2 regions of the Leucobacter exalbidus genome follow, and region 2 is predicted to be linked to the other one. Evidence: riboswitches for the same ligand, from Rfam matches in the RefSeq annotation. Region 2 holds a riboswitch; the other holds the start of a gene.
The links. A riboswitch is a leader RNA that binds a small molecule or an ion and turns the genes downstream of it on or off. The one in region 2 is predicted to bind FMN.
Positions count from the first base shown of each region.

Region 1: linked by a shared signal. The riboswitch ahead of ribD (bifunctional diaminohydroxyphosphoribosylaminopyrimidine deaminase/5-amino-6-(5-phosphoribosylamino)uracil reductase RibD) and the one ahead of pnuC (nicotinamide riboside transporter PnuC) in region 2 are both predicted to bind FMN.

Region 1 covers NZ_JAFIDA010000001.1:2,206,913-2,211,082, forward strand. The annotation lists gene ribB (3,4-dihydroxy-2-butanone-4-phosphate synthase) at 1-578, opposite strand, end outside; gene JOF28_RS10045 (riboflavin synthase) at 575-1,246, opposite strand; gene ribD (bifunctional diaminohydroxyphosphoribosylaminopyrimidine deaminase/5-amino-6-(5-phosphoribosylamino)uracil reductase RibD) at 1,246-2,457, opposite strand; FMN riboswitch at 2,515-2,657, opposite strand; gene JOF28_RS10055 (DUF1345 domain-containing protein) at 2,717-3,472, opposite strand; gene JOF28_RS10060 (bifunctional lysylphosphatidylglycerol flippase/synthetase MprF) at 3,472-4,170, opposite strand, start outside.
Region 2 covers NZ_JAFIDA010000001.1:1,899,598-1,903,767, forward strand. The annotation lists gene JOF28_RS08560 (Gfo/Idh/MocA family protein) at 1-1,183, shown strand, start outside; gene JOF28_RS08565 (sugar phosphate isomerase/epimerase family protein) at 1,180-2,175, shown strand; gene JOF28_RS08570 (hypothetical protein) at 2,280-2,681, shown strand; FMN riboswitch at 2,749-2,875, shown strand; gene pnuC (nicotinamide riboside transporter PnuC) at 2,946-3,653, shown strand; gene JOF28_RS08580 (sugar porter family MFS transporter) at 3,737-4,170, opposite strand, start outside.

The DNA of each region.
Region 1 (4,170 bases), 310 kb from region 2:
ATCACGGGGATGCCCTCGGCGGCCCCGAGCTCGATGAGGCCGGGGAGGCGCATCATCTCGCCGTCTTCGGCCACGATCTCGCCGATCACGGCGACGGGTGAGAGACCCGCAAGCTTCATGAGCTCGACGCCGGCCTCGGTGTGGCCCGCGCGGGCGCGCACGCCGCCCGGCACCGCGCGCAGCGGCAGAATGTGGCCGGGGCGATTCACGTCGGTCGGCACACCTTCGGGGTTCGCGAGGGCGCGCAGCGTCGTGGCGCGATCGCTCGCGCTGATGCCGGTGGTGACCCCCTGGGCCGCATCGACCGTCACCGTGTAGGCGGTGCCGCGGGCGTCTTCGTTGCGCTCGACCATCATAGGCAGGTCGAGTTGGTTGGCGACCTCATCGGTCATCGGCGCGCACAGTAGCCCTGACGACCAGCGCACCGCCCAGCCGATCCACTCGGGGGTGGCGAGCTGGGCCGACAGGATGACATCGCCCTCGTTCTCGCGATCTTCATCGTCGGCGACAATGACGGGGCGGCCGGCCTTGATGGCGGCGACGGCCTCGGCAATGGAAGAAATGCCTGAAACGGTCATGATGCGGGTCCTTCGGTTGGGATGGTGGAGAGCGGAGAAGAAGAGGGGGTGCCCGGGGTGAACCCCATGCGCAGCATGCGGGCGACGTGGCGGGCGAGAATATCGGTCTCGACATTGACGAGATCGCCCGCGGTGAGGCGGCCGAGCGTGGTCGCCGTGAGGGTTTCTGGAATCAGTGAGACCTCGAACCAGTGCTCGGGCTGCTCGGGCGCCGACACGTTCGAGACGGTCAGTGACACCCCCGAGACCGTGATTGAGCCCTTATCGACGAGCAGCGCAGCGATGTCGTGTGCCACGGCGAAGCGCAGCACCCGCCACGCTTCGTGCTCGGTCACCGACACCAGGCGTGCGGTGCCATCGACGTGGCCCTGCACGATGTGTCCGCCGAGCCTGGTGTCCATGCGCACCGCACGCTCGAGGTTCACGCCCGACCCGGCAGCGAGCCCGCCGATCGTTGACATGTTGAGCGTTTGGGCCATCACATCTGCGGTGAACTGGCCGGGAGTGCTGCGGTCAATAACGGTGAGGCACACCCCCGATACGCAGATCGAGGCGCCATGATCGGCGTCGCTTGTGACGAGCGGGCCCGCGATGGTGAGCCTGAGTGAGTCATCGATAGGGGTAACCGCAACGATCTCCCCGATCTCCTCAATGAGTCCGGTAAACATTACATTCCCTTCGGAGTATGTGTGGGTAAAAGCGCGGGGGCGGCCGCAGGGTCTGCGGAAAGCGCGGGCGCAAGGTTTGGGGTGGGCGCGTGGGTCTGCCCGGGGCGGTAATCGAACTCTGCCGCGATGAGCCAGTCTGTGCCGAGCTGGGTCACGGTTGCATACCTGAGGGGCAATATGTCGGCGATGCTGCTGATCTCGAGATCTCCCAGCGCACACCGCGGGCCCCCGAGCAGCGACGGGGCGACATAGACGAGCGCCTCATCGGCCAGGCCCGCCGCGATCACCGCACTGATGATGGCGGGGCCGCCCTCGATGAACACGCTCGTTATGCCCTGGGCGGCGAGTGCGGCAAAGTCGGCGGCGAAATCCTCGCCCGTGAACTGCAACGGGGCGGTACGGCCGTGGGCGGCAAGCGCCGGGTGCTCATGAATGCGGGCGTCCGCGGGAATGGGACGCCGGCCGAGCACCACAGGAATTGGCTGCTCGGCCGCGGGCACCAACAGGCTGCCGTCGCTGGCGCGTGCGGTGAGGCTGGGATCGTCGGCGAGCAGTGTGCCCGTGCCAACCAGAATGGCATCGGCGGCGGCGCGCCTGCGGTGCACATCGGCGCGGGCTTCGGGGCCCGTGATCCACTGGCTCGAACCGTCGGCCGCGGCGGCGCGCCCGTCAAGGGTCTGCGCCCACTTCACGATGACGCGGGGGCGCTGCAGGCCGGTCGGCTGTTCGGGCTGTTCGGTCTGCGAGGCCTGCGCGGCTAACCAATCGCGCAGCAGCTCGCGCGCCTCGGCCGCGAGCACACCACTCTCAACTGCCACGCCAGCCGCGCGCAAGGTCTCGGCGCCGCCGGCAGAAGCCCCGCCAGAGGAGGCCCCGCCGGGGTCGGGCATCGCGTACACAACGGCCCCAATGCCGGCCTCGCGCAGTGCCACCGCGCACGGACCGGTGCGGCCCGTGTGGTTGCACGGCTCGAGCGTCACTACGGCGGTGAGCTCACCGGCGCGCGCACGCCACGACTCGGGCAGCCGGGCAAGGGCGGCGGCTTCGGCGTGGGGGGATCCGGATCCCAAATGCCAGCCCTCGGCCACGATCGCGCCTGAGCCATCGAGCAGCACGCAACCCACCTGGGGGTTTGCGTCGGGGGCGGGGCCGCGGCGCGCGATACGCAGCGCACGGTGCATCGCGTCTTCGATGAGTGCTGTATCAAGCATGGCGGCCGCCGTTTCCTGCATGCCGGGTACGCCAGAAGTCGCGTCAATTCGCGACTGCTTGCGTTCCTCTCATCCGGACTAGAGCAAAACCTACTTGCCCATCACCGTCGGTACCGGAGTTTCACCGGTTCAACATCGCGGATGCGACGCTCGCGGACTATCACCGCCGGTTCGGATTCTCACCGACCCCGGAACACATTTCCTATCGTAGCTCTTCGGCATCCCCGGGCGATAGGCCGTTCGGTGCAAGCGAACGGAGCTAGCTGATGAAGTCGGCCAGGAGTTTGCCGTTTGCGAGCACGTTGATGATGAGGCCGATGATGAGCGCGTTGAAGAAAAACGCGAGCGTCGTGTGCCACACGATCGTCCACCGCATGCGCGTGGAGAGCACCTGCACGTCTGACACCGAGAAGTTGGTGGCGTTGGTGAACGCGAGATACGCGAAGTCCACCAGCCGCGGATCATCGGTGCCGGGGAAGGCCAGCGGGGGCACCTTGGCGCGGTGATAGAGCGAGAAATAGATGCGCGCGTACCCCCAATTGAACATCACCCACGCCAGCATCATGGCCCACACCCCCGCCGCTTCGAACGCGGTGTCGTGCCGGTCGTGCCCCAGATCGGTGATGATGTCGATGGCGACGACGAGGCCGATGAGGCTGGCCCCAAAGGTGAACACCACCGAGAGTAGCCGCGACAGCGGGTGCCCGATCACGGTGCGCGTGAGCTGCGAATCTGCGTGCGGTGATTGGGCCTTCACGCTCAGGGTGATCGCCGTGGCGCCGAGATACACCGTCGCAATAATGCACCAGGTGAGCAGTACGGTCAGGTCGTCGGGATCGTTGGGGTGATCGGGGCCCCACAGCAGGTCGGCGCCCACCCACACGAGCCATACCTGCATCAGGATGCCTACGATTGCGGTGGTGAGCACGACCGCGGAATGCAGCGGGGACTCGGTCTGCGGCGGGCGCTTCGTGAGTGGGGTTGGCGCCGGATCGGCGGGTTGTTCGAAGGCCATCAGGGGGTGCCTCGGTGCGCGGTATCGGTGGGCGCTGACTGAGCTGTGGGTTTGGGCGCTGCGGGTTTGGGTGCTGCGGGCTCAGGCTTTGCAGTGGCCGACGCCACCAGATCGCGCAGTGACGCATCGGGCAGATAGGCGCGCGTGAGCGCGATGCCAATGCGCGGCAGATCGCCCTCGTCGCGGTAGATCAGGTGCAGTGACTCGTGACGCGGATTGAACTTCTGCTTGAAGCGGTGCAGCGACTTGAACCCGTAAAGGGGCTCGATGAGCCCACCCAACTGTTCGAGCACCTGGTCGATCGGGCCGGTCTCGGCATCGGCCGGGCGCACCAGGGGTGCACCCGAGAGTGACACAAATTCGTAGCCCTGCTCTGAGAAGTGCTGAGCCGAGGAGGCGATGAGAAACTCCATCACCGGGCCGAAGCCGCCGTCTCGGCGCCGCATCAGGTCGAGGGTCCAGCCGATAATGCGGGGTTCGCCCGTGACGGTATCTGCGGGGCCGTAGACGGGCAGCCACGAGGTGACGCCGTGCAGACTGCCCTCCTCATCGACCGCGATCCCCACGAGCACCCGAGGGTCAAGCGCTTCCTCGACCGTACCGAGCGTGAAGCGCATCTCGGGGAGTCCCTTATCGCCCGTCCACTGCTCAGAAATGGCGCGCACCTGGGCGAGTGTCGACCATGGTTCTTCTGAGAG
Region 2 (4,170 bases):
CTTCCGTGCAGCCTCTACCGTCTACTCTCCCGTACTACCCGAGATTCGCCTCGTGGCCATCGGTGATGTGTACGCCCCGCTCGGCCAGGAGGCCGCGAAGCGGTTTGGGTTTGAGCGTCACGAATCAGACTGGAAGGCCATCGCGGCCGCCGACGACATTGACGTCGTGAGCGTGGTCGTGGCGAACTCGCTGCACCGCGAGATCGTCGAGGGCCTGCTCGCCGCCGGCAAGCACGTGCTCTGCGAGAAGCCGCTCAGTGACACGATCGAAGACGCCCGCGCCATGGCCGACGCCGCCCGAGAGGCAGAGGCCCGCGGCACCGTCGCCCGCATCGGCTTCAGCTACCTGCGTGCCCCCGGCATCGCGTTCATGCGTCAGCTCATCGACGACGGCCGCATCGGCGACGTGTTCCACTTCTCGGCCCACTACTGGACCGACTACGGCTGCCGCCCCGATGTGCCCATCAGCTGGCGCTACCAGGGCCCCGCTGGATCAGGAGCGCTCGGCGACGTTGGCAGCCACCTGAGCTACATCGCCGAGCATCTGTGCGGCGGCGTGCAAGAGGTCTCGGGCGGCCGGTTCCACACCTCGATCACCGAGCGCCCCAAGCCCATCGGTCAGGTCGTGGGCCACAGCCGCGGCAACGTCAGCACCGAAATGTCACCCGTCACGAACGACGACTACGCCACGTTCAATGCCAAATTTGAACGCTGCGTCGGCTCCATCGAGGTATCCCGCGTCGCCGCAGGCCACCCCAACAGCCTCTCCATTGAGGTGTTCGGATCGAAGGGCGCCGCACGCTGGAGTCAGACCAACCCATCACAGGTGGAGGTCATGCTGCATGACGAGCTCGGCGACCTCGCCGGCTACCGCACCGTGCCCCTCGGCCCCGCGCACCCGCACTACGCGGGCGGCTGGGCGATGGATGCCCCGGGCGTCGGCATCGGCCAGAACGATCTGTTCGTGCACCAGGCGCGCGCGTTCCTCGAGGAGGTCGCGGGCCTGCCCGAGGCCGAATCACTGCCGCGCTGCAAGAGCTTCGACGACGGCGTGCACAACATGGAGTTTCTCGCCGCAGTTGCCGAGTCGGCCGCGCAGGGCGGGGCCACAGTTCAGGTTCCCGCCAACGCCGCCGGCACCACCAACACCGTCGGCACCAACACCCAGGAGGTCGCACGATGAAACTCGGTGTCTACAACGCGATTCTGCACGACCGCAGCCTGCCCGAGGCGATCGAGGTCATCAAGAACCTGGGCCTTTCGGGCATCGAGCTCAACTCGGGCGGCTTTCTGCCCGCCCACCACATCCCCACCTTTGACGACATTCTCGTCTCAGATACTGCCCGCGACGACTTTCTCGAACTCTTCGAGGGCACGGGCGTCAGCATTGCCGGCCTCAACGCGAACGGCAACCCGCTGCACCCCAACCGTGCGATCGGCGATGCGCACGCTGCTGACGTGCGCCGTTCGATTCAGCTCGCCAACCGGCTCGGGCAAGATCGCGTGGTCACGATGTCGGGGCTGCCCGGCGGCGAGGCCAGCGCCAGCGTCACCAACTGGGTGGTCAACGCCTGGAACTCGGCGGCGCTTGACGTGCTCGACTACCAGTGGGATGTCGCGACCAAGTTTTGGCGCGAGATGGATGGCTTCGCGGCCGAGCACGGCGTGAAGGTGGCGCTCGAGCTGCACCCGCAGAACCTGGTGTTCAATTCGGCTGACGTGCACAAGCTCATTGAGCTCACGGGCGCCACGCACGTGGGCGTTGAGCTCGACGCGTCGCACCTGTTCTGGCAGCAGATGGATCCTGTGGCCGTGGTGCGCCACCTGGGCGAGCTCGTGTTCCACGCGGCCGCCAAGGATGTGCGGGTGAACCCCGAGTGGGCCAGCATTAACGGCGTGCTCGACAACTCATTCCGTCGCCTCGCCCCCGAAGAGCCGCGCACCAACCTGGGCGGCGACGAGTGGGCCAACGAGTGGCCCAAGAATTCGGCGTGGGATTTCGTGGCGCTGGGCCGCGGCCACGACACCGCATTCTGGACCGAGTTCTTGCGGGCACTGCACGAGGTCGACCCCGAAATGTGGGTCAACATCGAGCACGAAGACGTTTCGCTCGGCCGCATCGAGGGCCTCGAGGTCGCCGCGCAGGTGCTGCGGGCGGCCAACGCGGCGCTGTAAGACAGGGCGCGATCCGGGGCTCAGCAGGTCTTTGCCTCGGATCGCGCTTTAGCCCGCCGTGCCCCGCGTCACCGCGCGCGCCAGCACCCGCGTACCCTGGGGGTATGCCTTCTCAATACGATGCCGCTTTGCAACTTGATATTCCGCTGGAAATGGCGCGACGTCACGGCATCCCCTCGAACATCTCGCAGGCCGATCTCAATGAGATCGACCAAAACCCGCCGGCCTGGCTCGCCCAGTCGCGCGCCAACCGCACCGGCAAGAAGAAGGTGTGGGCGACGCTGCAGTGCGCGATCTGCAGTTACTCAGAGCAGGCGCGCCCCAAGAAGTGGTGGCCCGAGTTCACGCTGCTCGCGTGCTACGACCACGAGGCGCACGAACTGCCCAAGCCGTTTAGTGCCGCAACCACGCGCACCTTTGTGTACGGTGTGGGCAGCCGCTTCACCGGCGTCATCGACGCCGACGAGAGCGCAGAAGGTGAATCAGCCGAAGCTCCCGAAGCCTAAGCCAACCGTCACATAAGCGCACCTTCGCCCCGCAACCGCGCGGGTGCGCTAGCATTTCAAGTAAACATACGTGCTCCGGGGTCGGTGAAATTCCGAACCGGCGGTGATAGTCCGCGACCCGAGGCCCCTAGGGCTGAGGTTGAATCGGTGAAATTCCGATACCGACAGTAAAGTCTGGATGAGAGAAGCACATGCGTGGGCGACACCATTTCGTGTACCCGCGTACCCTCGGCGACATGAACCCGAGAGGAACGCCTGCCCATCATGCACTGCTTGATCGAAGCTTTTAATTCTCAGTGGGTGCTACCCGGCGGCCAAACACTGCTCGTGCGCGAAGTCGTCGGCAACGTGTTTGGGCTCGCGAGCGCATTCGGCGGCATGCGGCGCAAGATCTGGGCGTGGCCCGTCGGCATCGTGGGCAATCTGCTGCTGCTCACCGTGTTTCTGGGGTCGATCATTAGCCCGGATCACGAACTGCCGAACCTTCTCGGCCAGGCTGGCCGACAGGTCATGTTTATCGCTGTTGCCGTGTTTGGTTGGGTGCGGTGGCGCCAGGCCAGCAGCAACGGCGGGCAGGTGACGCCCCGCTGGGCCTCAAATCCCACCCGCATTGGCCTCGTGCTGACGCTCGTGCTCGGCACGGTCGCACTCACGCCGCTGTTTCGCGCGCTGGGTTCGTGGGATCCTGTGTGGGCCGATGCGTGGACATTTGTCGGGTCGCTGCTGGCCACCTACGGCATGGCGAAGGGCTGGACCGAGTTCTGGCTGATCTGGATCGCCGTCGACGTAGTCGGGGTGCCGCTGTTGTTTAGCACCGGCTACTACGCGACCGGGTTTATGTACGTCTTCTACGGCATCTTTACCGCCATCGGCTTTGTGGTGTGGGCCCGGGCCCAGTCGCACAGTAAGCCGCGCATCGACAACATCATGCCCGACCCGCGCGTGAGCCGGGCCACAGAGCCCGCTGAGTAGTCGGGCAGCAACTCACGCAAAAGGCACCTTCCCCAGCGGGGAAGGTGCCTTTCGGTTTCAGCCTGGCTGGTGAGTGCTAACTACTAGCCCTTGCGGGGCACGTAGATCGCGCCCGTTGTGATGTCTGAGTCGAGCTCTTCGAGGGTGCGACCGCGCGTCTCGGGCACGAACTTCAAGATGAAGAAGAACGAGATCACGTTGACGATGGCGAAGATCACGAAGAGGCCCATACCCACCGCGCCAACAATGGTCGGCACGAAGGTGGCGACGATACCGTTGGTGACCCAGAGCACGCACACCGACAGGCCCATGCCCACGCCGCGCATGTGCTGCGGGAATACCTCAGACAGATACACCCAGGTCGCGATGTTGAGGAACAGCTGGATCGAGCCGATCATTACGACGATCAGCACCAGGAACACCCAGGGTCGGGCGGGGTTGCCCACGGGGAACAGGGCCATCATCGCGACGGCGATCAGCACGTGCGACAGCGCGGTCATACCGTAGCCCCAGAGGA